4 regions of the Rhizobium sp. N324 genome follow, and region 1 is predicted to be linked to each of the others. Evidence: predicted binding sites of a transcription regulator. Region 1 holds the regulator's gene; each other region holds the start of a gene.
The links. The regulator LexA, encoded in region 1, represses DNA repair genes until DNA is damaged. The targets are predictions, from matches to a motif close to TGTTCNNNNTGTGTTCNG.
Positions count from the first base shown of each region.

Region 2: a site for LexA is predicted at 5,615-5,632, ahead of AMK05_RS24690 (ImuA family protein). Genes of this name have one in related genera too.
Region 3: a site for LexA is predicted at 2,210-2,227, ahead of AMK05_RS14945 (ATP-dependent helicase). Genes of this name have one in related genera too.
Region 4: a site for LexA is predicted at 4,369-4,386, ahead of AMK05_RS03045 (ATP-dependent helicase). Genes of this name have one in related genera too.

Region 1 covers NZ_CP013630.1:2,111,790-2,119,557, reverse strand. The annotation lists gene kdsA (3-deoxy-8-phosphooctulonate synthase) at 1-774, opposite strand, end outside; gene AMK05_RS10255 (VOC family protein) at 774-1,667, opposite strand; gene lexA (transcriptional repressor LexA) at 1,864-2,583, shown strand; gene AMK05_RS10245 (ComEC/Rec2 family competence protein) at 2,564-4,981, opposite strand; gene gltA (citrate synthase) at 5,271-6,560, shown strand; gene lpxB (lipid-A-disaccharide synthase) at 6,602-7,768, opposite strand, start outside; gene AMK05_RS10230 (LpxI family protein) at 7,768-7,768, opposite strand, start outside.
Region 2 covers NZ_CP013632.1:185,499-193,266, forward strand. The annotation lists gene AMK05_RS24665 (FAD-binding oxidoreductase) at 1-533, shown strand, start outside; gene AMK05_RS24670 (SDR family oxidoreductase) at 530-1,279, shown strand; gene AMK05_RS24675 (hypothetical protein) at 1,276-2,907, shown strand; gene AMK05_RS24680 (hypothetical protein) at 2,925-4,484, shown strand; gene AMK05_RS24685 (hypothetical protein) at 4,694-5,182, opposite strand; gene AMK05_RS24690 (ImuA family protein) at 5,676-6,437, shown strand; gene AMK05_RS24695 (Y-family DNA polymerase) at 6,358-7,768, shown strand, end outside.
Region 3 covers NZ_CP013630.1:3,094,145-3,101,912, reverse strand. The annotation lists gene AMK05_RS14945 (ATP-dependent helicase) at 1-2,167, opposite strand, end outside; gene AMK05_RS14940 (VOC family protein) at 2,395-2,871, shown strand; gene AMK05_RS14935 (PrkA family serine protein kinase) at 3,272-5,215, shown strand; gene AMK05_RS14930 (YeaH/YhbH family protein) at 5,228-6,502, shown strand; gene AMK05_RS14925 (SpoVR family protein) at 6,499-7,768, shown strand, end outside.
Region 4 covers NZ_CP013630.1:627,223-634,990, reverse strand. The annotation lists gene murA (UDP-N-acetylglucosamine 1-carboxyvinyltransferase) at 1-1,231, opposite strand, end outside; gene AMK05_RS03075 (hypothetical protein) at 1,338-1,532, opposite strand; tRNA gene AMK05_RS03070 (tRNA-Thr) at 1,689-1,763, shown strand; gene AMK05_RS03065 (DUF982 domain-containing protein) at 2,798-3,040, shown strand; gene AMK05_RS03060 (hypothetical protein) at 3,308-3,568, opposite strand; gene AMK05_RS03055 (BON domain-containing protein) at 3,626-3,886, opposite strand; gene AMK05_RS03050 (hypothetical protein) at 4,060-4,326, shown strand; gene AMK05_RS03045 (ATP-dependent helicase) at 4,434-6,494, shown strand; gene AMK05_RS03040 (enoyl-CoA hydratase/isomerase family protein) at 6,508-7,560, opposite strand; gene AMK05_RS03035 (putative bifunctional diguanylate cyclase/phosphodiesterase) at 7,691-7,768, opposite strand, start outside.

The DNA of each region.
Region 1 (7,768 bases):
GTTCGGGCCGTCGGACGGTGCGTTGTCGGGGTCCTGGTGGGTTTCAACGAAGACGCCGGCAATGCCGGTCGCGACCGCCGCGCGCGCCAGCGTTTCCACGAATTCCCGCTGACCGCCGGAGGATTCCCCCTGCCCGCCCGGCTGCGCCACCGAATGGGTCGCATCGAAAATGACCGGCGCACCCATCGACGCCATGATCGGCAGCGAGCGCATGTCGGAAACCAGCGTGTTGTAGCCGAAGGAGGCGCCGCGTTCGCAGAGCAGCACGTTCGGATTGCCGCTGGCGTTGAGCTTCTTCAGCACGTTCTTCATGTCCCAGGGGGCAAGAAACTGGCCCTTCTTGACATTGACGGCACGGCCGGTCTCGGCGGCGGCGATCAGAAGGTCGGTCTGGCGGCAGAGGAAGGCCGGGATCTGCAGGACATCGACCACCTTTGCCACTTCGGCGCATTGCTCGGCGGTGTGAACGTCGGTCAGGACGGGAAAGCCGAACTCCTTCTTGAGATCGGCGAAGACCTGCATGCCCTTTTCAAGGCCGATGCCGCGCTCTGCCGACAGCGAGGTGCGGTTCGCCTTGTCGAAGGAACTCTTGTAAACGAGACCGATGCCGAGCTTTGCACAGAGCTCCTTCAGCGTGCCGGCAACCATGAAGGCATGGTCGCGGCTCTCCATCTGGCAGGGGCCGGCAATCAGCGACAGGCGGCCGGTATTGGAAAAGGTGACCTGGCCTGCGCCCGCGCCGATCCTGACTTCCGAATTCGTATCAGTGCTCATCATCTTTCCTCGAAGGCGAAAAGCGTGCCCTGCCCGGGCGCCGGCTTCACCAGAATACGATTGTTCTTGCGCGTGTAGGTCACTCCGTTAGCAGCCAAATGCGCTTCTGTCACGGCAAGATCGGCGACGGTGAAGCGGATGGCCCGGCCGCGCAGGCCGCGGTCGGCGGATGAGACGGCAAACTCGAAATAGGCCTCCAGCCCTTCCGGCGTCATCAGGCTGATTTTCGCATTCGGCGCCGCGATATTGACGCCGAAACCGGTTTTCTCGACGGCCGACTGCGCCATGACAAGGCTGACGAAACCGGCGAAGGCGGAGGCATCAGGCGCGCACAGCGCGATCTCGGCGATGCCGGTCACGCCATTGGCATGTGTCTCCAGCGCGCCGCGGTCGGCCGGCAATGGATTGATGCGTTGGCAGGTGAAGAGAAAGAAATCGGGTGCCCGCAGATCCGCGGCAAAGGCCAGTTTGAAGCTGCCGATGCCTTTGGAACCGTCCGGCATTTTCATCAGCCGGCTGAACTCCAGCATCTCGCCGGCGCTCAATCCGCCTGAAATGAAGCTTTGATGATCGAGGCCGGCATCCTCGGTGCCGAAAACCACGGCCGAAAGCCCCTCATCGCCGCAACGGAAGCGGAAGGCCCGGTTGCGGGCGGTGAAGACATTGCCTTGCCGCGCCGAGGACTCGCTCTCCTCGACGCTCGCGATACCGAGCGGCTCCAGATAGGTCTTGTCGGCGAAGAAGACGCAGGCATTTTCCGTTCCGAAGGGATGACGGGCATCGGCCGCAACGGTGAAGCCGAGCTTGCCGAGTCTTTCGCGCGCCAGATCGATATTGACGACCGGCAGCACGACATGATCCAGTGGGTGCGGCTTGGCGGAATTCGTGTTCATGATATCCCCTCCTGCAATTGCGAAGAGATGTGCGACGGCGCCTTCCTCAATGCAAGACATGGCGCCGATCCGGCGAATGAAAATAAAAATCTCAACGAGTTGGCGCCAAGTTTTACGGAAATTTAGCTACTTGCGGAACACATATGGAACATATAGTGTCTGTTCTGGATTTGTTTCAATCAGGGGTCACACGCCGATGCTCACGCGCAAACAACAGGAGCTTCTCCTTTTCATTCATGAGCGCATGAAGGAATCCGGCGTTCCACCGTCCTTCGACGAGATGAAGGACGCCCTGGATCTGGCCTCGAAATCCGGCATTCATCGCCTGATCACGGCGCTTGAGGAACGCGGCTTCATTCGCCGCCTACCGAACCGCGCCCGGGCGCTCGAGGTCATCAAGCTTCCGGAGGCCTATAGCCCCAGCATTCAGCCCCGGCGTGGTTTTTCGCCGAGCGTCATCGAGGGCAGCCTCGGCAAGCCCCAGCCGGTCGCCGCCCCCGCACCCGCAAAACCCGTCGCCGACAACGGCAACTCGGTCTCGGTGCCGGTCATGGGCCGAATCGCCGCCGGCGTTCCGATTTCGGCGATCCAGAACAACACCCACGACATCGTCGTTCCCGCCGACATGCTCGGCTCGGGTGAGCATTATGCGCTGGAGGTCAAAGGCGATTCGATGATCGACGCCGGCATCTTCGACGGCGACACGGTGATCATCCGCAACGGCAGCACGGCAAGTCCCGGCGACATCGTCGTCGCCCTCGTCGATGACGAGGAAGCGACGCTGAAGCGCTTCCGCCGCAAGGGCGCCTCGATCGCGCTTGAAGCCGCCAACCCGGCTTATGAGACCCGGATCTTCGGGCCAGACCGCGTCAAGGTGCAGGGCAAGCTCGTCGGTCTCATTCGCCGCTATCACTGACGCTGGACGGGCCGGTTTCGGCGAAACTATTGCTGCGCCAGTCATAGGCGCGATGGCGTATCCACGGCCGCGACAGGCTCTCGAATGCGGTTGCGACCTCCAGGCCGGCGTCCGCGAAGCGCAGCTCGACGGAACCGGTCCTGCGTAGCGTCTCACCGGTAAAGAGCGTCGCGCCCGAGCGGCAGCTATTGAAACGCAGGCGGACAGACGTGACGACGATATCGGAGGCATCGCAGGCCGGACCGAGATAGGCGGCATTGTCGATGACGGTGACGACGCGCCCATTGCCAAGCCTTGATGTGCACCAGGCCTTTTTGACACAGGAAAAGCGGTTTGTTTCACCGCCCGCCGCCGCCCGCATCGCCGTCCTCGCTTCGATCTGCTGATCGTGGGAAAGCCTGACGCGGCGGTCTTCTCCCTCCGGCGGGATAGCAGGGCCTTCCAACATCTTCGGTGGATGATGTGTCGGCAGGACCAGTGCTCTCTGCCACTGGTCGAAAATGAAATCCGGCGGGTTTTCGCGGTTGGAAGCCATTGCCGCCACTGCAACGAGCGCGACCAGACTGCCATCCTCCGAAATCACCAGATCCGGCGGCCGGGGGACCGGCAGAACCAGCAGGAAGAGCGTCGAGACGGCGAGGGTCGATGTGCCGGCATGGCGCAGCCGGGTGCGCAGCAGTGTCAGCAGCAGGAAGCCGGCCACGGCGACGGCGAAATACCAGGCGGGCAAACGGCCGACGCCGATATCGCCGCCCCAGCCGGACACCGTCTTGGCGACAGCGATCACCAGATCGAGGCCGAAGCCGACGACCTCCCAGAGCGGAGCGTCCAGGCCGAACGGCATGAGCAACATTGCCAGCAGCCCGGCCGGCATGACGATGAACGAGATGATCGGCATCGTCGCGAGGTTTGCCGGCAGGCCGTAGGCCGTCAACCGATGAAAATGCTCGATCGAAAACAGCGCCGTGGAAAAACCGCCGATCAGCGAGGTCAGCAGGACGCCACCGAAGAAACCGGCGACCGCAACGACCGGCCGGAAGATCGGCAGCTTGAGCAACGCGTTTTCGCGGACGCGCCGGTCCTTCCACAACTGATAGCCCGATACCAATGCCAATGTCGCGGCAAAGGACATCTGGAAGCTCGGGCCCAGCACTTCGGAGGGTGAAATGGCGATGATGACAAGCGCCGAGAGAACGACATTGCGCAGGCTGATCGACGGCCGATCGAAGAAGACGGCGATCAGCATGATGGCCATCATGATGAAGGCGCGTTCGGCCGAGACCCCGAATCCGGAGATCAGGTAATAGGCGGTGACGGCGGTGAGCGCGCCTGCGGCGGCGATCTTCTTCGTCGGATAGGCCTGGGCGACGCCCGGAAAGAGGCTGAGCAGCATCCGGAAGCCGACGAAGAAGATGCCGGCCGACAGCGCCATGTTGAGACCCGAGATCGCGACGATGTGGGCAAGGCCAGACTGGCGCAACGCCTCCGTCGTCGCATTCGAGATGGCGCGCCGCTCGTCGGTCACCAGGGCGGCGGCAAAGGCGCCGGTATCACCAGGCAGGATCGACCTGATGCGGTCGCCGATGCTGCTACGCAACCGGTAAAGCCATTCGAGCATAGCTTCCGACGGCGACCTTGCACCCTGCGGGCTCGCCGCCAAATCCTTCTCAGGGGCGCCGTAGAAGAAGCCGTTGGCGCCGATGCCGTCGAAATAGGCGCCGAAGGAGAAGTCATTGAGTTCGGGAAGTGCGGGGCCCGAGGGCGGCGTTAGCCGCGCCCTGCCGGTGATAATGTCGCCGATCTCGAAAGGCGTGTCGGCGCCGCGGACAATCGCGGTTACGCGCCCCGGCGGCCGCTTCAACTCCGGCTCGTCTGTGGCCCTGACGGCGAGAATGTAGCGCCAACGCCCACGGCCGTCGCCTTCGCGCCGTTCGACACGGCCGGTCAGCGTCGTCGTCACGGATGAATCGAGGATCACGGTCGATGCCCGCCAGCTCTCGAACTGTGCGCAGAGCATGCCGCAGACCACAAGTGCAAGCGCCAACAACGTCGTTCGCAACACGGCCCGGCTACGGTCGGTGATGAGAACCGCAATGGTCAGCACCGACAGCGACAGCAGTAATGTCAAAAGCGGAAAATCGGATGCGGCCAGAAACCAGAAGGATGCGCCGGCGCCGAGGAAGACCGGCGAAAACAGCAGCAGGCGGCCGTGATCCGCCTCCTCGCCCAGCATGGACCTGCAAGCGCGCAAGGATTGGCGGGCTGCGGCCGGCAGCCGGTGGCGCCAGGGCGTCGCCGACTGCGTCCTTGCCGATGGCGTCGCCACCACAGGCAGAGAAACGCCGGAGGATCCGGCGCCAGCTTCCGGCCGCAATTCGACTGTCGTCAATTCCTGCATGCGCCGCCCAAGTCACCCGCGAAGGCGCCCAGAATGCAACCTCCCAACAAATCGGGCAAGGATAATCGATTGAAATATGAGGGAAAATCGCGAGCGCCAAAAGGCCAGTCGAATCATTGGCTTCCGATATGCACGCTGCTCATCGCTGCAGTGCCTAAAAGGTGATACTGCAATGCACAAAATGCCGTCACGGTAACTTGGCATTAGCGTCGCGATCATATAGCTATCGGTGAGGACGCTTAACCCCTATGGCGCTTTTATGGCGCCACCGCCATTCCGGAGGATCAGCATGACGGATCAAAGCGCTACAATAAAAATCGGTGACAAATCTGTCGACCTAGCCGTCAAGAGCGGCACGATCGGCCCGAGCGTCATCGATATCGGTGCTCTCTATAAGAACACTGCCTCCTTCACTTACGATCCGGGTTTTACCTCGACCGCATCCTGTGAATCCAAGATCACCTACATCGACGGCGACGAAGGTGTGCTGCTGCACCGCGGCTATCCGATCGAGCAGCTGGCCGAGCATGGCGACTTCCTCGAAGTCTGCTACCTGCTCCTCTACGGCGAACTGCCGACCACCGCGCAGAAGAAGGATTTCGATTACCGCGTCACGCACCACACCATGGTGCACGAGCAGATGAGCCGCTTCTTCACGGGCTTCCGCCGCGATGCGCATCCGATGGCCGTCATGTGCGGCTGTGTCGGCGCGCTATCGGCTTTCTATCACGACTCCACGGATATCACCGATCCGCATCAGCGTATGGTCGCCAGCCTGCGCATGATCGCCAAGATGCCGACGCTTGCCGCGATGGCCTATAAGTACCATATCGGCCAGCCCTTCGTTTATCCGAAGAACGACCTCGATTACGCATCGAACTTCCTGCGCATGTGCTTTGCCGTGCCTTGCGAGGAATATGTGGTCAATCCGGTGCTTGCCCGCGCCATGGACCGCATCTTCATCCTGCATGCCGATCACGAGCAGAACGCCTCGACCTCGACCGTCCGCCTCGCGGGTTCGTCGGGCGCCAACCCGTTCGCCTGCATCGCGGCCGGCATCGCCTGCCTCTGGGGCCCCGCCCATGGCGGCGCCAACGAAGCAGCGCTCAACATGCTGAATGAGATCGGCTCGGTCGACCACATTCCGGAATATATTGCCCGCGCCAAGGACAAGAACGATCCGTTCCGCCTGATGGGCTTCGGCCACCGCGTCTACAAGAACTACGATCCGCGCGCCAAGATCATGCAGAAGACGACGCATGAGGTGCTCGGCGAGCTCGGCATCAAGGACGATCCGTTGCTCGAAGTAGCGATGGAGCTGGAGCGCATCGCGCTCACCGACGAATATTTCATCGAAAAGAAGCTCTATCCGAACATCGACTTCTATTCCGGCATCACGCTGAAGGCGCTGGGCTTCCCCACGACCATGTTCACCGTGCTCTTCGCGCTTGCCCGCACCGTCGGCTGGATCGCGCAGTGGAACGAGATGATCGAGGATCCGGAACAGCGCATCGGCCGCCCGCGCCAGCTCTATGTCGGCGAACCGAAGCGTGACTACATTCCCGTTTCGAAGCGCTGATCGCTTCGGCCGATATATCGCCCGAAAAGAAGAAAACCCGGTCAGAGACGACCGGGTTTTTTCTTGTTCAGCACGTCGAGAAGGATTTCGGCGGCATGTTCGCCGGGTGGTTTTTTGGTCTGCATGCGCTGCCAGATCAGATCGTAGCCTTCTTTCATCGCCTTGAGCTGGTAGGTGTCGGCCGACAGCCGCTCCATCCAGCGTGCGAGACTTGCACCGCGAAGGATATCGTTCAGATATTCCGGCACGACCGCGTAATCGGCAATCAGGTTTGGCAGCGCGCCGGTCCAGGTCTTGATGGCCGATGTCAGCAGCCGCATGATCCAGTCGACCTTGTAGGCGGAGACGACGGGAACATCGGCCAGCGCCAGTTCGAGGATGACGGTTCCGGATGCCGCCATGGCGGCATCGGCTTCCGCGAAGGCTTGCCATTTTGCTTGCGCACCGACAACGATCTCCGGCTTGACCGCCCAGTTCTCCGTCAATTGGCGGACCAGCGCCTGCCTGTGCGTCACTGTCGGCAGAACAAAGCGCATCGGTCCATTGCGGGCGACAAGTTCGTTTGCCGCCACCTCGAAATGCGGCAGGAGATTCTGGATTTCGGAGGAGCGTGAGCCGGGCAGAAGCAGGATCGTGCGATTGCCGGGCTGCCTGCCGGCGCGCAGGCGCCGGGTCTCCAGCAGCGCAGGGTCGGCGGTCAGGCGATGGCCGACATAGGTGGTTGCCGGCCCGCCGAGGCGCTGCATCGTTGCCGGCTCGAAGGGCAGGACGGCGAGCACATGATCGACATAGGCGAGCATGCGCGTGGCGCGATATTCCTTCCAGGCCCAGACGCTCGGACAGACATAATTGACGACAGGCAGATCGGGCAGCGCGGTGCGCACGCGCTTTGCGACGCGATGGGTGAAATCCGGGCTGTCGATGATGAGCAGAACATCAGGCCTCGCAGCGATGATTTCCGCGGTCGTCCGGCGGATCAACGTATAAAGCTTCGGCAGCCGGCTCAGCACCTGGGTGATGCCCATGATCGACAGCTCGGAGAAATCGAACAGCGATTGCAAGCCTTCCGCCTGCAGTGCCTCACCGCCAACGCCGACAAGTTCCACCGGCCCCGAATGAATCCGCTTCAGGGCGGCGATGAGATCGGCACCGAGCAGATCACCCGACACCTCGCCGGCAATGACGGCAATTTTCAGCGGCGCCCCGTT
Region 2 (7,768 bases), on a different replicon from region 1:
AGGCGAGCGTATCCGCCTTCAATGAGCTTTACTTCCGGGCCGGTATCCGCAAGTCGGCCAAGCCCATGTTGGTCCATTGGGATAATTACTTCTTCCCTCTCGACCGCATCCTTCGATGGAACAGATTGTACGGCAAACGAGGCTTCATCCAGCATCAATGCGTGGTACCGGATGCTGACGCGCTCCAGGTCCTCTCGAGCATCCTCGACCGTTTTGCGCAGTCGGGCAAAGGCTCCTTTCTTGCCGTGCTGAAAAGGCTGCGAGGCAGTGCGGGTCTGCTTTCTTTTGCTGCGCCGGGCTATACGCTCGCGCTCGACCTCCCAGCCACGCAGGAGGTGTTGCGGCTGCTCGACGAAATCGATGAGCTGGTTGTCAAGGCAGGGGGGCGTCTCTATCTGGCCAAAGATGCGCGCCAGTCCCGCCTTACGTTCGAATGCGGTTACCCCAGACTGGACGCGTTCAAAGTACTGCGAAGAGCAACCGGAGCCGACCGTCGTTTCAATTCGCGTTTGGCAAAAAGGCTCGGCATATGAAGCGGATCGGCAAGACACTGCTCATGATCGGGGCGACCTCTGATATAGGCCGTGCGACGGCAAGCTATTATGGCGAGGCAGGCTGGGACATCCATTTGGCCGGACGGGCGCACGCGGCCGTCCAACGTGAAGCCAACGACATCGCTACGCGCACGGGCGCATCTGTCACGGTTCATGAGCTGGATATCCTCCAGACGGCTCGTTTCGAGGCCTTCCTCGGCGCCCTGTCACCTTTGCCTGACACGGTGATCTGCGTCGTCGGCGAACTTGGTGAGCAGTCTCGGGCTGAAAAGGAGCTCGAATACGCCGCCATGGTCATGCGGACAAACTTCGAGGGGCCGGCTTTGCTCCTCGGTCTGCTGGCTGAGCGATTTGCGGCGCGCGGATCGGGCACGATCGTGGGAACAAGCTCTGTCGCCGGCGATCGCGGACGGGCGTCGAACTACGTGTATGGCGCCGCCAAAGCCGGCTTGACCGCGTTCTTGTCCGGCCTGAGGAACAGGCTGTCCCGTTCGGGGGTGCGCGTGTTGACCGTGAAGCCAGGCTTTGTTCGCACGCGGATGACGGACGGAATGAGGCTTCCGTCGCTTCTTACGGCCGAACCGCAGGAGGTGGCGCAAAAGATCTTCGCGGTCGCCGAGGGCGGTAGCCGCAGTGACGTGGTCTACGTCAGGGGGATATGGCGACCGCTCATGACGGTAATCAGGTCAATCCCTGAGTCCATCTTCAAGAGGTTGCGGCTGTGACGAAACCCACCAATCAGGCCGCCTACGCAATCGGAGCCAGAGGTGGTGCCCACAGACGATCCGCAGCCTGGGTACGGCGGTTCCTGTCGGCGGAACTTGCAATCATCGTCGTCGCCCTGGCCTGTGCAGCCATGCTCGCACTGCCGGGCAGGACCATCAATGCCGCCTTCATCAATGACGTTCTGATCTTTATCGACGGCGCGCATCGCATCGCCTGGGGTCAGGTGCCGAACCGAGATTTCCACACGGCGCTCGGGCCACTCGTCTTTTACATTCCGGCTGCGGGATACTTTCTGTCCGGAAATTTTGGAGCTGCCGTACCACTGGGGATGGCGATCGTGCTCGTCGCTTTCATCCCCGCGATGATCCGCATCCTTGTGTCGCGTCTGGACACGTCTTTGGCCGCCGCACTCGGGATATTCCTTGTTCTCATTCTTGCAGCTCCGATCAATCTTGGCAGCTCCATCTGGTATCCTTCCTTCGCGATGTTCTATAACCGCATCGGTTGGGCCGCTCTCGGCCTGTTGCTGGTCATGTATCTGGCACCGCAGTCATCTAGCAGGCGCAATGATAGTGCCGATGCTCTCGCAGCTGCCTTTCTTCTGCTTGTCTCGTTCTACACCAAGGTGACCTACGGTCTTGCGGGCACCGGGATGATCCTCATCATTTTGTCGGATCGGCAGCAACGCCGCTGGGGCGTGACGGCTCTGCTGCTGACGGGACTGGCGATGGTCGCCATCGAGTTCTTCTGGCGCGGAACTGCCCAGCACATCGAGGATCTGCGGGCGGCCGCCCGCGTCAGCGGTGGTCATGATGTCGGCAGCATTCTGAAAAATTTGCGCGAAAATATATCCGATCTCGCCGTATTCGCTGCCGTCGCTTCGCTCGCCATCTGGCAAAGCCGCAGCCTGCGAGATCTTTTCTTCTGTGGGTTTTGCTTAGGGGCGGGCGTCGCGCTCATCAATCAGAACGCCCACAGCTGGGGCATCATCACGCTCTATTGCGGGGCAACCGCGCTGGCCCAGAAGACGCCCTGGCTTCAACCGGGCCATGACGGCGGACCAGCAGGACGCTCAGCTCGTGCTGCGGGCGTCCTGCCGCTAATGGTTATCCTGTTCCTGTTGCCTCCGATCGTGCACCACAGCGCGGCCCTCGTCCTGCATACGGCCCTCGCGGCGGAGAAGGCGGGGCAGCCTCTCGGGCTGCCGCGATTTGCTGATGTCCGGGAAGTTGATCCGCCTGGCGGGGAGCCCGATTTCATCAGGCGCTACCTTGATGACATTGTCAGCGGTGGTGCGCTTCTCCAGTCTTTGCCGGTTCAAGCCGAAAGAGTTTTTGTCCTGGATTTCGCAAACCCATTTTCGGCCGGACTCGGCATTCGCCCGCCCGCCGGCGATACTGCCTGGCTTCACTGGAACCGCAACATCAATCAAAGGTCTTACATCCCGCCGGACGTGCTCTTTGCCGACGTCAGGATCGTCATGGTGCCAAAGACAGGTATCAACAGCCTGCCGCTGCAGGAGCTATATGGCCCGTTCCTTTCGGCGAACTTCGATGTGGTGCGGAAGACATCCGAATGGACGGTTTACCAATGGCGCCAGGCAAAGGCGCAAAGTGAGGCACGGTGACACAAGCATCGAGGGCGATGACGGAGAAAGATACACCGCGACCCGCCGTTAAGTTGAACTGGTGGTGTGCCGTTGTCCCCAGCATCGGATTGTTTCTTGCCGCCTTCCTGGCTCTGCCCGGCGCGACGGTCACAACCAAATACGTCAATGACCTTTTCGTTTTCCTTGATGGTGCCTATCGGATTGCGGCAGGGCAGGTGCCGAACGTTGATTTCCATACGTCTCTCGGGCCGCTCACATTCTATATCCCGGCGGTCGGTTACGCTTTGTCCGGTAGCATGGGGGCGGCGATGCCAGTGGGAATGTCTCTGCTGATCCTCCTATTTTCGCTTGTAGCCGCAGCAATCGTCGGCAGCCGGATGCATTGGGCGATTGGGCTGCCGCTGGCAACCTGTCTGCTTCTGGTGCTCGCGGCTCCTGCAAACCCTGGCGAACGGATCGGGGAACTCAGCTTTGCCATGTTCTACAACCGGATCGGCTGGGCGTCACTCAGTTTGCTGCTGGTTATGTACCTGCGCCGGTTGCCAGGCGCCTCAAACCGCAAAGGCGCGGACGCCACGTGCGCCAGCTTCCTCGTGCTGCTGATGCTTTACACGAAGATCACATATGGAGTGGTGGGCGTCGCTTTTCTGATGTTCATGCTCTTTGACCGGCGCCAGATCGGCTGGGTGGCGCTCGCGTTTGGGATCATCGCTGCCAGCATCCTCGCGACGGAGACGCTCTGGGGCGGAGGGGTCAACTACCTCCTCGACATCAGTCTTGCGGGGAAGAACAGCGGCGGTCTCCCGACGATGACGGCTATCGGTCACGTGGTACGGAGTAACTTCGTCGACCTTCTTGCTTACCTGGCTGTCGCCGTCATCCTTCTCATCCTGACGCCAACCTATCGGCATCTGCTCTTCGTGGGGTTCTGCATCACAACCGGGATCCTCCTGATCTCGCAGAACTTCCAATTCTTTGGGATTGTGACGCTTGGCGCGACCGCTGCCGTGTTGTCGGCATGTTTCTTTCGCGCAGAGCTTCCTTCCCGGTATGGAAGAGCGCGGATCGCCCTGCCGCTACTCTTAGCATTCCTGCTCACCCCGGCTGCGGTTGGTAATGCTGCGTCACTTGCCATCCATGCCTATTATGCCGCTGGCGGGCGAGGCGACGCTATTCCGCTGCCCGCCTTCTCCGGGGTCCGCCTGGTGAAGATGTGGAGCGCCGGCCAATATGAATATTTCCAGGACTACAACCGAACGCTTGCCGACGCGTCGGCGGCTCTTTCGCAACTGGATGGGAAATCTCAGCGTGTCGCCGTTCTGGACTTCGTCAATCCATTTTCCGCCGGGCTGCGACTGACGCCGCCGGCCGGCGACAGTGTCTGGTATCATTGGGGGCGCACTCTTGGGCAGGAATATCATCCGGCGGCGGAAAAGATGTTTGCCGACGTGGACTTGATCCTCGATCCGAAGTGGCCCATCGAAATCTGGACAGGGAACGGCATGCGGGACATCTATGCGCATTATATAGCCCGCCACTATGACCTCGTGCGGGAGACGGCGGATTGGCGCATTTATGGCAAAAAAGCTCCCTAAGCTGGAGCAGATCGTCGTACGCGTGAAATGAACCTGGCAGTGCAGGAGGAGCGGCGGAATTCGCTTCATCACTCATTTCGCTGCGGACGCCAAAAACGGAAGATTCTAAGACGGCGGGCCGTGCGAAATATTTCGCTCGCGTCTTGGCAGCCCCTGCTCGAAACGGCGCGTCTTGCCTGTCATGATTTTGCGGTGCGGCACGCGGATGGTTAGCGCCACGCCTCAATGAGAAATCCCGACGATCCTTCAACGGGATCGGTAGCGGGTAAGGGTACTGCCGATATTTTGGACAGCATGTCGCTTGAAGCAGCCGATGTTTGAATGTCGGCATCCTGGCCGTCAGGGTAGGCGCCGATAACTCGGAAGTCAGCGGAGCAGCCGAGGTTTTGATGGCCTGTGCCGGCTGGCAATACCAAACAATCTCCCGCCGCCACCGCCAGCGCCTGGCCGTCTGGGCCGCCAATCAGCAGCGTTGCGGTACCACGGGCGATTCCCAGCACTTCATGGGCGCCGGAGTGGAAGTGCTGGTAGTCGAACACACCGTTTGCCCAGATGCCTGTCCAGCCGTTCGCCGCGAAGCGTCCTTGGAAATCAATAGCCCCATCGTTGGCTACCAGTCCCCGGTAAAGCAATACAGGAAGGCGAGGATTGTTCGGGACCCAGTCGCTCGGCTGGAAAATTATTGTCTCGGTCTCCATGCGGAACTCCCAATTTTATTCATCGAGTGGCGCGACGACCCTGCCGCTAAGCCAGATGCTGATGTCCAACGATTTCGACGTGGTTACTATCGAACTCCGCCATAGTTTAACAAAACTAACTTTGGCAGGCTCCAGCAGTTCCCTGTTCCAGCAAGTTGATCCCTGACCGGATGCCTTTGCTCGGTCTGCCGGGGCTCAAAAAGGCGGGCAGCTTTTAGCCGTACCCGACCACGCAGGATATCTTCGAGGAATTGGAGCGGCGCGGCATGCAGATATATTGATCGCGGCCAGCCGGGAGGTCGGACGCTCCCAGCTGCGATCCAAAAAAAATTTCAATCCGGTCATCGAGTTGAATCCGCTCGGGAAATCCGCTGGTTACATCGATGCGCACAACTTAAGCGCGTTGAGTGCGCATTGACTCGTTGTCGGCTTGAGAACAAATAGAGAACATAACTGCACCTCTCAAGTAGAAACCGGTGCTCCGAAGGAGATCATGCCTACATCAGCCGCCATTTCGAATGCTGTTCTGGATGAGTTGCGCGAGAAAATCGCCAGCCTGGAAGGTGCCGGTTCGCGCCGCCGCAGCGTCCTGCCGTTCGGTGTTGGTGAGATCGATGCGCAGCTGCCGGGAGGTGGCCTGGCCTTCGGTGCGCTGCACGAAGTCGCCGGCGGCGGAAACGGTGCCATCGACGGCGCGGCTGCGGCGCTCTTCATTGGCGGCATCGCTGCCCGCACCACCGGCAAGGTGGTCTGGTGTGTCACCCGCTTCGATCTGTTCTTTCCAGCACTTGCCCAGGTCGGACTTCACCCCGATCGCGTCATCTTCGTCGAATGCGACAAGGAAGAGACGGTGCTCGCAAGCTTCGAAGAGGCTTTGCGCTATGGCGGCCTCGGCGCCGTCGTCGCCGAGCTGGTGCGCCTGCCGATGACGGCATCGCGCCGGCTGCAGCTTGCGGCGGAAAAGTCCGGCACATTGGGTCTGGTGATCCGCCGATGGCGGCGCCAGACGGAAGCCTCCGATTTCGGCATCCCGACGGCCGCGGCGACCCGCTGGCGGATCTCGGTGCTGCCGTCCGAGCCGCTGCCCGTGCCGGGCCTCGGCCGCGCGCGCTGGCTGGCGGAACTCATGCGGGTCAGGGCTGGCGAGAGAGGGGAATTCACTATCGGAGCATGTGATGGCCAGGGTCGTATCTGTCTTTCTTCCGACGCTGCCGACCGACCGGATCAGACGCGCCGATCCTTCGCTCAATCGTGACACGCCGCTGGTGGTGATCGCCAGGAGTGGGTCCAAACGATGGGTGGCGGCGGCCGATCAGGCCGCTGCCAAACTGGGCTTGCGCGTCGGCATGCCGGCCGCCAAGGCGCAGGCGCTGGTCCAAGGGTTGACGATGATCGATGCCGATCCGGCGGCCGACATCGCGACACTTGAACGGCTGACGCTTTGGGCCCTGTCGCAATATTCTCCCGTCGTTGCCATGGATCCCCCTGATGGCATCGTCATGGACACCGAGGGCGCCGACCATCTGCAGGGCGGCGAGGACCTGATGCTCTCCGGTCTCGTCAACCGCTTCCGCGGCCGCGGTCTCGCCGCGCGCGCGGCGATCGCCGATACGTGGGGTGCGGCGCATGCGCTCGTCCGATCCACGGATCGCCAGACTGTTATCATCCCGCGCGGCGCGACCGCCAAAGCGGTCAATCGTCTGCCGCTGTCGTCGCTGCGGCTGCCGGCCGAGATCGTCGGGAGCCTCAGAACCCTCGGCTTCGCCACAATAGGCGATCTGGCAGTGACGCCGCGGGCGCCGCTGACGCTGCGTTTCGGCCGGGAAGTCGGACGGCGCCTCGATCAGATGTTCGGCCGGCTCGCCGAGCCCATCGACCCGATCCGGCCGGCGGATCTCGTCGAGGTCCAAAAATCCTTTGCCGAACCGATCGGCGCACCGGAGACGATCGAGAAATATGTGGGCCGCCTGGTGCGGCAGCTTTGTCTGGAGCTCGAGAAACGAGGCCTTGGCGTGCGGCGCGCCGACCTCATCGTCCACCGCGTCGACAACACAATCCAGTCGCTTCGGGCGGGCACCGCCAAGCCCGCCCGAGATATCGCCTGGCTGACAAAACTTTTCCGCGACCGGATCGAGAAGATCGAGCCGGGCTTCGGCATCGAGAAGCTGAGCCTCGCGGCAATCGTCGCCGAACCGCTCGTTGAGGCGCAGTCGGCTTCCTCCCTGATCGAAGAACAGGTGACCGACGTGACGCCGCTCATCGACGTGCTGGGAAACCGCGGCGGTCAGCGGATTTTCCGTGTCGCGCCGGTGGCAAGCGATGTCCCTGAGCGCAGTGTCCGGCGGATCGCACCGACGGCCGACGAAATCGGCGCCACCTGGCCGCTGCATTGGCCGCGGCCGTCGCGGCTCTTGCCGCACCCGGAAGCGATCAAGGTGATTGCGCTTCTGCCCGATCATCCGCCGGTTTCCTTTACCTGGCGTGGCAACCGGCGCCGGGTGAAGCGCGCCGACGGCCCGGAGCGGATTTTCGGAGAGTGGTGGCAGAGCAGCTCCGAATGGGTCGCGGTTCGAGACTATTTCGTCG
Region 3 (7,768 bases), 980 kb from region 1:
AATAGGAATTGGCAAAGGGCTCGGCCTTGTCGAAGCGGGACTGGCCGTAGCCGCCGCGGCCGTAACCGCCATAGCTCTGCTCCATTTCAGCGACCTCGACATGGGTTTCCGGCAGCTCATCGAGGAAACGCGAAGGCAGGGTCGATTGCCAGAGGCCGTGGATACGGCGATTGGAGACGAACCAGATGTGACAGCGGTGCTTGGCACGGGTGATGCCGACATAGGCGAGGCGGCGTTCCTCTTCCAGGCCGGCACGGCCGCTTTCATCCAGCGAACGCTGATGCGGAAAGAGGCCTTCCTCCCAGCCCGGCAGGAAGACGGTGTCGAATTCCAGGCCCTTGGCCGAGTGCAGCGTCATGATCGAGACAGCATCGAGGTTCTCGTTGGTCTCGGCATCCATGACGAGAGAGACATGCTCGAGAAAGCCGCGCATCGACTCGAAGCTTTCCATCGAGCGGATCAGTTCCTTGAGGTTCTCAAGGCGGCCGGGCGCTTCGGCGCTCTTGTCGTTCTTCCACATATCGGTATAGCCGGACTCTTCGAGGATCTGCTCGGCAAGTTCGGTATGCGGTGTGTTTTCAAGCAGTTCCTGCCACCGGCGGAAAGATTGAATCACGTCGAAGAGGGCTTTGCGCGCCTTCGGCTTCAACTCGTCGGTTTCGATGATGTCGGCGGCGGCCGCCAGCATCGGGATATCACGGGCACGCGCATAATCATGCAGCGCGCGCACCGTCGTATCTCCGAGGCCGCGCTTCGGCGTGTTGATGATGCGCTCGAAGGCGAGATCGTCGGAGGCTTGAGCGACGAGGCGGAAATAGGCCATGGCATCGCGGATCTCCAGGCGCTCGTAGAAGCGCGGGCCGCCGATGACGCGGTAGTTGAGGCCGAGGGTGACGAAGCGGTCTTCGAATTCGCGCATCTGGAAGGAGGCGCGCACGAGGATCGCCATGTCGTTCAGCAGATGCTTGCCGCGCTGGAGCTGCTCGATCTCCTCGCCGATGGCGCGGGCTTCCTCCTCCGAATCCCAGGAGGCGTGCACCTGCACCTTGGCGTCATCCGGATCGGAGCGGTCGGTGAACAGCGTCTTGCCGAGCCGCCCTTCATTATGGGCGATCAGATGGGCGGCAGCCCCGAGGATATGTTCGGTCGACCGGTAGTTGCGCTCGAGCTTGATGACCTTGGCGCCGGGGAAATCCTTTTCGAAGCGCAGGATGTTGTCGACCTCGGCGCCGCGCCAGCCATAAATCGACTGGTCGTCGTCGCCGACGCAGCAGACGTTCTGCGGCTCGCCCTTGGCGCGCTGGGCGAGCAGCCGCAGCCACATATATTGCGCGGTGTTGGTGTCCTGATACTCGTCGACGAGGATGTAGCGAAAGCGGCCGTGATATTCCTTCAGGAGATCCGGGTTCTTGCGGAAGATCGCGATCGGATGCATCAGCAGGTCGCCGAAATCGCAGGCGTTTAACGTCGTCAGGCGCGCTTGATAGGCGAAATAGAGGTCGCGGCCGCGGCCATTGGCAAAGGCGCGGGCATCGCCCTCGGGGATGTCGGCAGGGCCGAGACCCTTGTTCTTCCAGGTATCGATCATGCCGGCGAACTGCTTGGCAGGCCAGCGCTTGTCGTCAAGGCCTTCGGCCTGGATCAGCTGCTTGATCAGGCGGACGACATCGTCGGTATCGAGAATGGTGAAATCGGAGCGCAGGCCGACGAGCTCGCCGTGGCGGCGCAGAAGCTTGACGCCGATCGAGTGGAAGGTGCCGAGCCAGGGCATGCCTTCGACGGCGCCGCCGACGAGCAGCGCGATGCGCTCCTTCATCTCGCGGGCGGCCTTGTTGGTGAAGGTGACGGCGAGGATCTGCGAGGGGAAGGCGCGGCCGGTATTGAGGATATGGGCAATACGGGTCGTCAGCACGCGCGTCTTGCCGGTGCCGGCGCCGGCAAGCACGAGGACCGGGCCTTCCAGCGTTTCGACGGCTTCGGTCTGTTCGGGGTTCAGCCCGGCGAGGTAATCCGGCCGGCTGCCGCCGTCGCGCGCCGCCATGGCGCGGGCGGCAATGCCACCGGTGGCGGGCGCCCTTCCAGCCGGGACGGCAGGCGGCTGCGGCTTGCGCGCCATCTCGCCCGGCTCTTCGTCGAAGAAGGGAATATCGTCGAAACTATTGCTCATGGCGCGTAATGTAGTGATTCGGGAACGAAAGACCAGAAAAGATGTTCTGCTTTCATTCCCAAGCCGCCGCTATCCCGAGGGGTTTGCGCATGGCGGCAAGGCTGCTTGATAGGAGAGAGGCGACCCGACGGAAAATTTCAGCCGCACTTGTCGGAAACCGCGTCGGCGGGGCGTCCTTGGATCATCGGACAATGGTCCGGATCTACCGTCAACAAGGAGGCTGCATCATGGCGAAGGTCGTTTCAAATCTCTGGTTCGCGCAGGAAGCGCGCGAAGCCGTCGAATTTTATGTGTCCGTCATCCCGGAATCCAGAATCGGCCGCACCACCATCCTTCCGGCGGAAACGCCGAGCGGGCCTCCCGGCAGCGTCGAGCTGATCGAGTTCACGCTCGGCGATCAGGCCTTCCTGGCGATGAAGGCCGGCCCGCTCGATAGCTTCAACCATTCCTTCTCGATCGCAATTCTATTGGAAAGCCAGGCCGAGATCGATCGGATATGGAACGCCTTCCTCGCCAATGGCGGCACGGCGGAGGCCTGCGGCTGGCTCAGGGATCGCTGGGGCCTGTCCTGGCAGATCGTGCCGCGCATACTTTCCGAGATGATTGCCGACGACAACCGCGAGCGGGCCAGGCGCGTGACCGAGGTGATGCTCGGCATGGTCAAGATCGATGTCGCTGCGCTGGAAAAGGCATTCAACGGCTGAATTCGCCGGCGGGCGCATGATCGCAATGATCGGCCAGGATGCGCCCGTTTTTCGTCATCTCAGGAGGATCGGCACATGCTGCCCGGCATCGACTCTGCGCAGATTTGGCTGGCAATCGTCGATTTTTTGAGAGTTCGAATCACGGGCGACATTGCACACCCTTTTCATCTTTCTGTCACGTCGCGAAATGTGCTGATACCGCACGGGTGCTTTTTTCAACTATAATGAGAAACAGTTTCGTAGAGTAAAAATAACCGGTGCATGCACGCTTTTGTGCGTTGCAAGAAACGTCCGGTGAGCGTCGAATATACCTACGAAATTATTGATTCTTAGGAACGTCGTAGCCATCTCGATGGTTATACGACTTTGAAGCCTGCGGCATAACCTTACTGGAGGGCCCATGCTGAACGAATCCGTATTCGATGCCTTTACGCGCAGTTACGAAGCGCGCCGCGAAACCGATATGTCGGTGGCCGAGTATCTCGATCTCTGTAAAAAGGACCCAATCGCCTATGCCAATGCGACGGAGCGTCTGCTCGCGGCGATAGGCGAGCCGCAGATGGTCGACACCGCCAGGGATGCGCGGCTTGGCCGGATCTTCATGAACAGGACGATCCGGATTTATCCCGCCTTTACCGGCTTCCACGGCATGGAAGAGACGATCGAACGGATCGTTTCCTTCTTCCGGCACGCGGCGCAAGGGCTCGAGGAACGCAAACAGATCCTCTATCTGCTAGGCCCGGTCGGCGGCGGCAAGTCGTCGCTCGCGGAGCGGCTGAAGCAGTTGATGGAGGTTCATCCGATCTACGTGCTGAAGGCGGGCGACGAGATCAGCCCGGTTTTCGAAAGCCCGCTCAACCTTTTCGATCCGGAAACGATGGGGTCGCTGCTGCAGGAGCAATACGGCATCCCGTTGCGACGCCTGAACGGGCTGATGAGCCCGTGGTGCCTGAAGCGGCTCGACGACTTCGGCGGCGATATTTCCCGCTTCCGTGTCGTCAGAATTCAGCCGTCGCGGCTGCGCCAGATCGCCATCGCCAAGACCGAGCCCGGAGACGAGAACAATCAGGATATCTCGTCGCTGGTGGGAAAGGTCGATATCCGCAAGCTGGAGACCTACTCCCAGAACGATCCCGATGCCTACAGCTATTCGGGCGGCCTCAACCGCGCCAACCAGGGCATTCTCGAATTCGTCGAAATGTTCAAGGCGCCGATCAAGATGCTGCATCCGCTGCTGACGGCGACGCAGGAGGGGAACTATATCGGCTCCGAGAATATCGGCGCCATACCCTTTTCGGGCATCGTGCTCGCGCATTCGAACGAAGCGGAATGGCAGACCTTCAAGGCCAACAAGAACAACGAGGCCTTCATCGACCGCATCTGCGTGATCAAGGTGCCTTATTGCCTGAGGGTGATGGAAGAGCAGAAGATCTACGAAAAGCTGATCGAGGGATCGGAACTCGCCGATACGCCATGCGCCCCGGCAACGCTCGAAATGCTAGCCCGTTTTTCGGTGTTGTCACGGCTGCGCAAACACGAGAACTCGACATTCTTCTCGAAGATGCGCACCTATGACGGCGAGAGCCTGAAAGAAACCGATCCGCGCGCCCGCAGCGTTCAGGAATACCGGGATGCTGCCGGCATCGACGAGGGTATGGACGGCATCTCGACCCGCTTCGCCTTCAAAGTGCTCGCCTCCACCTTCAATCACGACACCACGGATATCGGTGCCGATCCTGTGCATCTGATGTATGTGCTGGAGCAGGCGATCCGCCGCGAGCAGTTTCCCGACGATGTCGAGAAGCGTTATATGGAATTCATCAAGGCCGATCTTGCGCCACGCTATGCAGAGTTCATTGGCAACGAGATTCAGAAGGCCTATCTTGAATCCTACGCGGACTACGGACAGAACCTGTTCGACCGCTATGTCGATTATGCCGATGCCTGGATCGAAGACGTGGACTTCAAGGATCCCGATACAGGCCAGCTTCTCGACCGCGAGCTCCTCAATCAGGAACTGACGAAAATCGAAAAGCCGGCGGGAATTGCCAATCCGAAGGATTTCCGCAACGAAATCGTCAAGTTCTCATTGCGGTCGCGGGCAGCCAACGGCGGAAAAAATCCGTCATGGACGAGCTACGAGAAAATCCGGGAAGTAATCGAGAAACGTATGTTCTCGCAGGTCGAAGATCTTCTGCCGGTCATTTCCTTCGGATCGAAGAAGGACTCGGAGACAGAGAAGAAGCACAGCGAATTCGTCTCGCGCATGGCCGCGCGGGGTTACACCGAGAGGCAGGTTCGACGCCTTGTGGAATGGTACATGCGCGTCAAACAGGCAAGTTAATGCGGAGCCATTATGCACATTGTCGACCGGCGGTTAAATCCGCGCGGTAAAAGTCTGGAAAATCGGCAGCGGTTCCTTCGACGCATGAAGGGCGCCGTGCAGCAGGCGGTCAAACGTTCTCTGCAAAACCGCAACATTCGCGATGTGCTCGACGGCGGGGAAATCAGCCTGCCGATCGACGGGATGGCCGAGCCGAACTTGCGGAGGGGCGATGGCGGCATCCGCGATCATATCCTGCCTGGAAACAGGGCCTTCGTCGAAGGCGACATTCTTCCGCGCCCGCCGGGGAGCAGGGGCGGAAAACCCAAGGATGCGGGCGAGGGCGACGGCGAGGACGGCTTCCGTTTCGTACTGACGCGCGAGGAATTCCTTGATGTGTTCCTGGACGATCTGGAACTGCCCGACCTTGCCAAGCGGCGTCTGGCCGAAACCGAAGAGGAAACGCCCTTCCGCGCCGGCTATTCCGTATCGGGATCGCCGTCCAATATCGCCGTCGGTCGCACGACCAGGCTGGCGATGATGCGCCGTGTCGCACTTCACCGTCCGCGCCGCGAAGAGATCGAAGCCCTGCAGCGACAGATCGAGGAGTGCGAGGACGACGAGAGCCGCCTGGCGCTTGAAGCAAAACTTAAATCCCTGACGGAAAAAAGCCGGCGTATTCCCTATATCGATCCGCTCGACGTGCGGTATCGCCGCTTCGAAAACGAGCCGAAGCCCGTGGCCAAAGCCGTGATGTTCTGCCTGATGGACGTCTCCGGCTCCATGTCGGAACACATGAAGGACCTGGCCAAGCGGTTCTATCTGCTGCTCTATCTCTTCCTGTCGAAGCGCTACAAGAAAGTGGAGATCGTCTTCATCCGCCACACGGACAAGGCGGAGGAAGTCGACGAGGAAACCTTCTTCTATGGCCCGGCGACGGGCGGTACGCTGGTTTCCAGCGCCCTTGCGGCCATGCGGTCGATCATCGCGGCGCGTTTCGATCCGGCCGAATGGAATATTTATGGCGCCCAGGCCTCCGATGGCGACAACGCCCATTCGGACGGGAATTTGAGCGGGCAGCTGCTGCGCGAGATTTTGCCGCTGTGTCAGTATTTCGCCTATATCGAGGTCGGCGAGGAAGGCGGCGACTCCTCGATATCCCGTTCACCGCTTTGGATGCTCTATGACGGGATCCGTTCCGAGCTGCAGCCGCTTTCGATGCGCAAGGTCTGCCGGCGAAACGAAATATTCCCGGTTTTCCATGATCTCTTCCAGAAACGTGACGCACAGCCGAGGGTGACACCATGACCGTGACGATGAGGCCCAGAGAGCGGCTGTTGTTCGAGGGTGCCGACTGGGACTTTTCAACACTCCAGCGCATCCACGACGCCTGCGAGGAGATCGCGCTCAACGAACTCGGCCTCGACGTCTACCCAAATCAGATCGAAGTCATCACCTCGGAGCAAATGCTTGATGCCTATTCCTCGACCGGCATGCCGCTCTTTTACCGCCATTGGTCCTTCGGCAAACATTTCGCGCATCACGAAACTTTCTATCGCCGCGGGATGCGCGACCTTGCCTATGAGATCGTCATCAACAGCTCTCCCTGCATCTCCTACCTGATGGAGGAGAACTCGGCGACGATGCAGACGCTCGTCACCGCGCATGCAGCCTTCGGCCACAACCATTTCTTCAAGAACAATTATCTCTTCAAGCTCTGGACCGATGCGGAGGGCATCCTCGATTACCTCGATTTCGCCAAGGGTTACATCACCCGCTGCGAGGAGCGCTACGGCGAGACGGCCGTCGAGCGCACACTCGACGCAGCCCATGCGCTGATGTCGCACGGGGTGCATCGATTCGCGGGCAAGACCACCATCGATCTTCGCCAGGAGGAGAAGCGCCAGCAGGAGCGCCGCGCCCACGAGGAGCAGATGTTCAATGACCTCTGGCGGACGGTTCCCGTCGGCAAAACCAAAAAGACGGGCGACATCGGGTTGGAAAAGCGCCGCGCCGCCCTCGGCCTGCCGCAGGACAACATCCTTTACTTTCTTGAGAAAACGGCGCCGCGGCTGCAGCCATGGCAGCGCGAGATTCTTCGCATCGTCCGCCATGTCGCGCAATATTTCCATCCTCAGCGGCAGACCAAGGTGATGAATGAGGGAACCGCCACCTTCGTCCACTACCAGATCATGAACCGGCTTCATGAGCGGGGACAGATCAGCGACGGAAACTTCCTCGAATTCTTGAAGTCGCACTCCAACGTCGTGTTCCAGCCGAGCTATGACGACCGGCGGTTCTCGGGCTTCAATCCCTATGCGCTTGGTTTTGCGATGATGCAGGATATAGAGAGGATCGTGACGACGCCGACCGAAGAAGACCGCGCATGGTTTCCCGATATCGCCGGACGCGGCGATGCGATGGCGATCCTGCGCGACATCTGGGCCAACTATCGCGACGAGAGTTTCATCAGCCAGTTCCTGAGCCCGAACCTGATTCGCCAGTTGCGGCTGTTCCATCTCTACGACGATCCGGAACAGACCGAAGGGGTGCTGGTTTCGGCGATCCACAATG
Region 4 (7,768 bases), 1.5 Mb from region 1:
AACCGCGGTCGAGGTGATAGACGCGGGAGACCGTGGTTTCGCCTTCGGCGGCAAGGCCGGCGATGACGAGCGAGACGGAAGCGCGCAGATCGGTCGCCATGACGGGCGCGCCGCGCAGGCGCGGGACACCCTCGATCTTCGCCGTCTGGCCGGAGAGCGTGATCCTGGCGCCGAGGCGGGCCAGCTCCTGCACATGCATGAAGCGGTTTTCGAAGATGGTCTCGGTGACATGCGAGATGCCGGAGGATCGGGTCATCAGCGCCATGAACTGCGCCTGCAGGTCGGTGGGGAAGCCCGGGAAGGGATCGGTGACGATATCGACCGGCTTGATGCCGGCGCCATTGCGCCTGACGCGCATGCCGTTGTTGGTCGACGAGATGTCGGCGCCGGCGCGGCGCAGCGTTTCCAATGCGGTGTCGAGCAGCGCCATATCGGTATTTTCGAGCACGACATCACCGCCGGCCATGGCGACGGCCATGGCATAGGTGCCCGTCTCGATGCGATCCGGCAGCACGCGGTGGCGGGCGCCGGAGAGCGAAGTGACGCCTTCGATGGTGATGGTCGCCGTGCCGGCGCCCGAGATCTTGGCGCCCATGGCGTTCAGGCAGTTGGCGAGATCGACGACCTCGGGCTCGCGGGCGGCGTTGCCGATGACGGTCGTGCCGCGGGCAAGCGTTGCCGCCATCATCAGCACGTGGGTGGCGCCGACGGAGACTTTCGGGAAGGTGTAGCGCGCGCCGATCAGGCCACCATTCGGCGCCTTGGCGTTGATGTAACCGGCGTCGATCTCCATGGTGGCGCCGAGCGCCGTCAAGCCTTCGATGAAGAGATCGACGGGACGCGTGCCGATGGCGCAGCCGCCCGGCAGCGACACGCGGCAGTGGCCCTCGCGCGCCAGGAGCGGGCCGATGACCCAGAAGGAGGCGCGCATCTTCGAGACCAGTTCATAGGAAGCGGTGGTATCGACGATGGTGCGGCAGGTGAAATGGATCGTGCGGGCGTAGGAATCTTCCTGGCGCTCGCGGCGGCCGTTGACGGCGACATCGACGCCGTGATTGCCGAGGATGCGCATCAGCAGTTCGACATCGGCCAGATGCGGCACATTTTCCAGCGTCAGCGTATCGCTGGTCAGAAGCGAGGCGATCATCAGCGGCAATGCGGCATTCTTGGCGCCGGAAATCGGAATGATGCCATTCAGCTCATTACCGCCGACGATTCTGATACGATCCATGTGCGCTTACGGGCCGCGCCCGCCTTTCCTGAAAATACTGCCTTGGAATAGGAGTGGGGTGTTTAGGGGATTTTTCGAGACGCTTCAATTCGCGACGGACGGAACATTACGATTCGTCCATTTTTGCGGCGGGCAGTCCACTTGTTTCGTCGGCCTGGCCCGAACGGCGGGCGCGCACCTGCTGTTTACGCCTTGAAAGATTTTCCCGAAGTTTTTCGGCGGCGCGTTCGCGGCGCAGTTTCGCCTGTGCCTCGAGCGCTTGCTTGCGGCTCTGCTGGCCGGTTTCGGTCTTGTCGTTCATGCCACAGGATTAGCCGAATTCGCGCCGATCCAAAAGGCCCTTGCGGCCCAATCCACGCGAAGTTGGAATTTGTTGCTTGCGCTTGCCGTCAAGCTGTGGCAATAGCCGCCCCGTTCCCGCGATTTGAGCCACCCGGCTCGCACGGGTCCTGGTCCTGCTGCCGTAGCTCAGTGGTAGAGCACACCCTTGGTAAGGGTGAGGTCGGTGGTTCAATCCCACTCGGCAGCACCAGTTTTCTTCAGCAACATCATAGCGATACCGCAGCGCCTGCGTTTTCATACGCTGCGCAATTCAGCATGAAAAAGCAGAACAGAACGCGAATTGCGCGGGAAATCCGTGCAGAGTGTTTCATGAACGTTCTTTCGAGACACTTGCGCCCAGCTAACGACCTCCGCGTCAGCTGCGATAAATCCCTTCTGTTCCTGCAGGAGAAAATTGACTTTTGGGATCCCTATCCGCTCGAGCTTTCCAAAGATGGGATTTTGAAGTTCTTAGAATGAACGCCTGAGCCCGCCAGGCGGGATAACACTTTACTCCTGGCTCCCCAATAAAAGTCTGGCGCTCACGACAAATCTCCCAAAAAATCACGATTGTCTTTTGGCACTATTTCGATCATCTCGACGTGTTGGGGATATTCACTTGCAATCAAGTCAGCGAAACCGCCCAAAGTCAGTAGAGATAATTCGCTTTGAAACTTTTTGCATGGCTTTCCTGGCTGAGTTGTTCGAATAAATGGACGCCCTTCCCTTCCGAAGAAAAAGGAACCCTTGGCGGCATAGTAATGCGACGACGCGGCATGAGATTTCCATTGATTGAAACTCGTGTGCCGACACCAGATGAACAAAGTGAGGCACAGCTTTACTACGCCATTCGTTAGGTGGGTGGCTGCGCGTTGCCATACAGAGAGCTGTCTCGGGAAATTTGGACAGCACGGATAAGTGCTGGCATGACCAGCGCCCCGCAGAGAAAAGCAGCCTGGATCAATTTTCGATCTAAACCCATGTCAAGCCCTTAGCTTTTCGAGCATGGCAGCGGCAGTAACGCGCGAACGCATACAACCTATCTGCGACTATTCGAAATTCTCCCATCGAACACGCCCCCCGCGATCCCTCCCACACCAGCTGACATTTCGCCTCATCAGCAACAGACGATTCACCATTGTTGGCCGTGAAAATCCCGCTAGAATGCCTGTTATGGCGGCGGCTCCGCGGAGGAATGGGAGACGCTGCATCCTTTGTTCTGTCGACAATCGTGGAGGAGCATCGATGGCAACTGAAAAATGGAACAGCCCGGTCAAGGTCGGTTTCGAGGGAGCCGATCTTAGAACGGTCAATGGTCCGTTCGATGCGTTGAAATGCCTGGCGGATTTCTGGCCGAATTCGCGCGGGCTGCGTTATATCAAGGCCCGTAGCACCTGCCGGGCAGCGCTCGATGGGCGCAAGAGCGTGGAAGAGGCGAGAGCCGAGTTTCTGGCGGCGGCCGAAGAGGCGAAGCTGAAGCTGCATTAGAGCGCCCAAGCGTCCTACAGGACGCGAAGGCACGCTCGGCCCCGTTGAACTGGCTCCTTCGGCCGGCATTTCCGTAAACGGAGTGTGCCGGAACGGGGCAATGCTTTAATTTACTTAACCCTGCATCGAACTTGTGGCGGGTTTTGGTGCAACGGGCGTTGCGTCCGGGACAGGTCCATTCATAGAAGATGCCCAGCCATCATGATGATGGTCAGAGGCTCGTCACCTCTGCGGCAACGCAGGCGAGCCTCGTTCGAGCAGGCTGTCTCAACAGTCTGTGGCGCCCTCATTCTCCACCTCGACATATCCGACGCCGATGATCGTGCCGTCTCCCGCGCGGATGAAGGAGGGGAGATAGTGCGGCTCGGCCGGCGTGCAGGCGACGGCTCCGGTATATTCGTTGAGCGCGATCTGGTCTTTCGGCAGCGCCGAATAATTCGTGCCGGTTTCGAGTGCGGCATAGGCGGAGCCGGCAAAGACACCGGCCGACATCAAGGTGATTGCCGAGAGGCGAGGAAGCGACTGCATGAGGGTCTCCAGCTTTTCGATCCGGCATTTCAACCCGCAGGAGGGAACTTGGTTCCCTCAGCGCCGCAACAGGCGACTGTGCACATAACCGCGGCCGACGATGCTCTCGGCGATCCCGACCGCCCGCTCGACATCGCCGCGCCGGCGCACGAAACCTTCGAGAACGACAAACGAACCGAGCATGCTCACAGCAATTTCCGCAGCGTCGAGATCATCGGCGGCATGAAGAGCGCCCTCCACCGAAGCACGTGTCGCCGCATCGCCATGGCCCTGCCGGCCGGGCTCGTCATGGTCGGGGAATACAGGATACCCGATCACTGAAGCGTCTCCTGAGATTGGTATATCCGGTTAACGCCGCAACAGCGCTTTCGTTGCGGCCCGCTGGTCTCGACCGGATATTCGCATGATTTCTGCGCGTCAGGCTTGGCCCACTCTTGGCGGAAGGTGCCGCGGCTTCCATATCTTTCTGCAGCCGAAAGAGGATGACGACGATGAAAGTGCTGCTGCCCGTTTTGTTTGCCGGAGTGTTGCTGGCCGGCTGCTCGTCGGCCGATAGCCCGGGGTTGGATCCCATTCCCGGCAGCATCACCTATGGCGGCCAGCCGCGGACGAAGCTTACCAAATCGCCGGTCGGCAGCGCCGTCCACCACCAGTTCTACAACGGGACCGGCCAGCGCGTCGAGGAAACCTATATTCTTCAGCCGGATCGCAGCCTGAAGCTGGTGCGGCGCGTGGTGGGGCCGGATTTCCCCGATTGAGGCAGCCCTCCTGCGGCAGAATGCTTGACAGCGGCGGAAATCGCGAACATTCAAGGAACATCTAATCTTTCCGCAGTGATTCTGTGGGAGCCCGACCGGACGGCTGGATGTATCTCGAAAAGCTCAATCCCCAGCAGCGCATGGCCGTCGAGCATGGCACGCTCACCGACGGCAGCCATATTGCCGGACCGCTGCTGGTGATTGCCGGCGCCGGCTCGGGCAAGACGAATACGCTGGCGCACCGGGTCGCGCATCTGATCGTCAAGGGCGCCGATCCCCGCCGCATCCTGCTGATGACCTTCTCGCGGCGGGCCGCCGCCGAAATGGCGCGGCGCGTCGAGCGCATCTGCCGCGACGTGCTGGGTACGAATGCCGGTGTGATGGCGGATGCGCTCAACTGGTCCGGCACCTTCCACGGCATCGGCGCGCGGCTGCTGCGCGATTATGCCCAGCAGATCGGCCTCGATGCCGATTTCACCATCCATGACCGCGAAGACAGCGCCGACCTGATGAACCTCATCCGGCACGATCTCGGCTTCTCCAAAACGGAAAGCCGGTTTCCGGCCAAGGGCACCTGCCTTGCCATCTATAGCAGGGCGGTGAACTCCGAGACGGCGCTCGACCAGGTGCTGCGCGACGCCTTTCCGTGGTGCGCGGCCTGGGAACAACAGCTGCGCGAGCTTTTCGCCTGCTATGTCGAAGCCAAGCAGAGCCAGAACGTGCTCGATTACGATGATCTGTTGCTCTACTGGGCGCAGATGGTCGGCGAGAGCGTGATTGCCGAGGATATCGGCAGCCGCTTCGACCATGTGCTGGTCGACGAATATCAGGATACTAACCGGCTGCAGGCTTCGATCCTGCTGGCGCTGAAACCCCAAGGCCAGGGGCTGACTGTCGTCGGCGACGATGCGCAGTCGATCTATTCCTTCCGCGCGGCGACAGTGCGCAACATCCTGGATTTTCCCGCCGCCTTCAGCCCGCCCGCCAATATCGTCACGCTCGACCGCAACTATCGATCGACGCAGCCGATCCTGGCGGCGGCCAACGCCGTCATCGATCTCGCCTCGGAGCGCTTCACCAAGAATCTCTGGACCGAGCGGCAATCCACCGAGCGGCCGCGCCTCGTCACCGTGCGCGACGAGGCCGAGCAGGCGCGTTATATCGCCGACATGGTGCTCGACAATCGCGAGGAAGGCCTGACGCTCAAGCAGCAGGCCGTGCTGTTCCGCACCTCGCATCACAGCGGGCCGCTCGAGGTCGAGCTGACCCGGCGCAACATTCCCTTCGTCAAGTTCGGCGGACTGAAATTTCTCGACAGCGCCCATGTCAAGGACATGCTGGCCGCCCTTCGCTTCGCCCAGAACCCACGCGACCGGGTGGCGGGCTTCCGGCTGATGCAGATCCTGCCGGGCGTCGGACCGTCGACGGCGCAGAAGGCGCTCGACCTGATGGCCGAGGATGCGAACCCACTCGCCGCGCTCGCCGCCATGCCGGCGCCGCCGCGCTCCGGCGAGGACTGGACGGCTTTCGTTTCGATGCTGCAGGAGATGAAATCCGGCAAGGCCGGCTGGCCCGCGGAGATCGAGCTGGCGCGGCAATGGTACGCGCCGCATCTGGAGCGGCTGCATGAGGACGCGGCGACCCGGCAGGCCGACCTGCTGCAGCTCGAGCAGATTGCCGGCGGTTATGCCTCGCGCGAGCGTTTCCTCACCGAACTCACCCTCGATCCGCCGGATGCGACAAGCGACCAGGCCGGCGTGCCGCTGCTCGACGAGGACTATCTCATCCTTTCCACAATTCATTCCGCCAAGGGCCAGGAATGGACGAGGGTCTTCATGCTGAATGTCGTCGACGGCTGCATTCCAAGCGATCTCGCCGTCGGCGCCAGCGCCGAAATCGAGGAGGAGCGCCGGCTGCTCTATGTGGCGATGACCCGTGCGCGCGACGGTCTCGACCTCGTCGTGCCGCAGCGCTTCTTCACCTATGGGCAGAATGCGCAGGGCGACCGGCACGTCTATGCCTCGCGCAGCCGCTTCATTCCGGCAACGCTGCTGCAGTTCTTCGAGGCCTGCAGCTGGCCGCAGGTGAAATCGGAGACTGCCGCGCAAACCCATGTGCGGCAGATGCGCATCGATGTCGGCGCCCGCATGCGCGGCATGTGGCGATAAATCGACTATCGTCTCAGAGAGACAGCGGCGGTTCGGCCGGCTTCAGAAAATGCTCGATCCTTGCAGCTCCCACCGCCTCGACCGAGGCCGGCGACCATTTCGGGTTGCGGTCCTTGTCGATGACGGCGGCGCGGATGCCTTCGAAGAAATCCGGATTATCGAGCATCTGCAGGCAGGCGCCGAGTTCACGGCCGAGGCATTCGGCCAGCGAGGCGCTGCGGCGGCCGGCTCTCAGCAGTGCCAAAGCAAGTTTCAGGCTGGTCGGCGAGCGCGTCAGCAGCACCCGGCGGGTCTCGGCGGCGAAGTCGCCCTCCTCTCCGGCCAGTGCCGCCAGGATCTGCTCGACGCTGTCGAAACGAAAGGCGCGGTCGATCATCGCCGCGTTCTGCCTGAGCCGGCTTTCTCCGGCAGGTTCCGCAAGCTGCTGCAAGAGGGTATCGACGTCGCTGGATGCGCTGCCGCGGGGCAGGACCGACAGCGCCTCGATCACCGCGCCGAGCCGCGACGATGCGATGTGACGATCGGCCAGCCCGGCGTGGATCGCGTCGGCGGCACCGATATCGAGCCCGGTCAGGCCGAGCCATGTTCCGGCTTCGCCGGGCGCCTTCGGCAGCAGCCAGGTGGCCCCGACATCGGGGACATAGCCGATGCCGGTTTCGGGCATGGCGAGCCGGGTGCGCTCGGTGACGATGCGGTGGCGGCCATGCGAAGAGAGCCCGACGCCGCCGCCCATGGTGATGCCGTCCATCAGCGCGATATAGGGTTTGGGGTAGGAGGCGATCTGATGGTTGAGGCGGAATTCCTCGCGCCAGAAGGTTCCGGCGAGGCCGTCGCCGGCGCGGGCGCTCTCATGCAGGGCGCGGATATCGCCGCCGGCGCAGAAGCCGCGCTCCCCCTCGCCCGTCGCCACGACACTCGCCACCGCGGCATCATCGGCAAAGCCATCAAGCGCGTCGGTGATCATCCGGATCATCGGCAGCGTCAGGCTGTTCAACGCCCGCGGCCGGTTGAGCCGGATGATGCCGGCGGTGCCCCGGCGTTCAATGATGACTTCGTTGTCCTGCATGGTTCGCCTCCGCTGTTCCAGCCTTTCCTGGTCAGATTGAAGCCTTCTGCCCAGGAAAGGCTTGAGATCATGCATAGACGACGATGCAGCGTGGCTCCAGTCGATTTAAGACCGGCAGGGGATCGACCGGTCAAGCAGACAGCGAATCCCGGGCGGGTGCTGCGGCTTCGCAGCGGGCGGCGTAGTCGATGGCGAGTTCCAGCGGCAG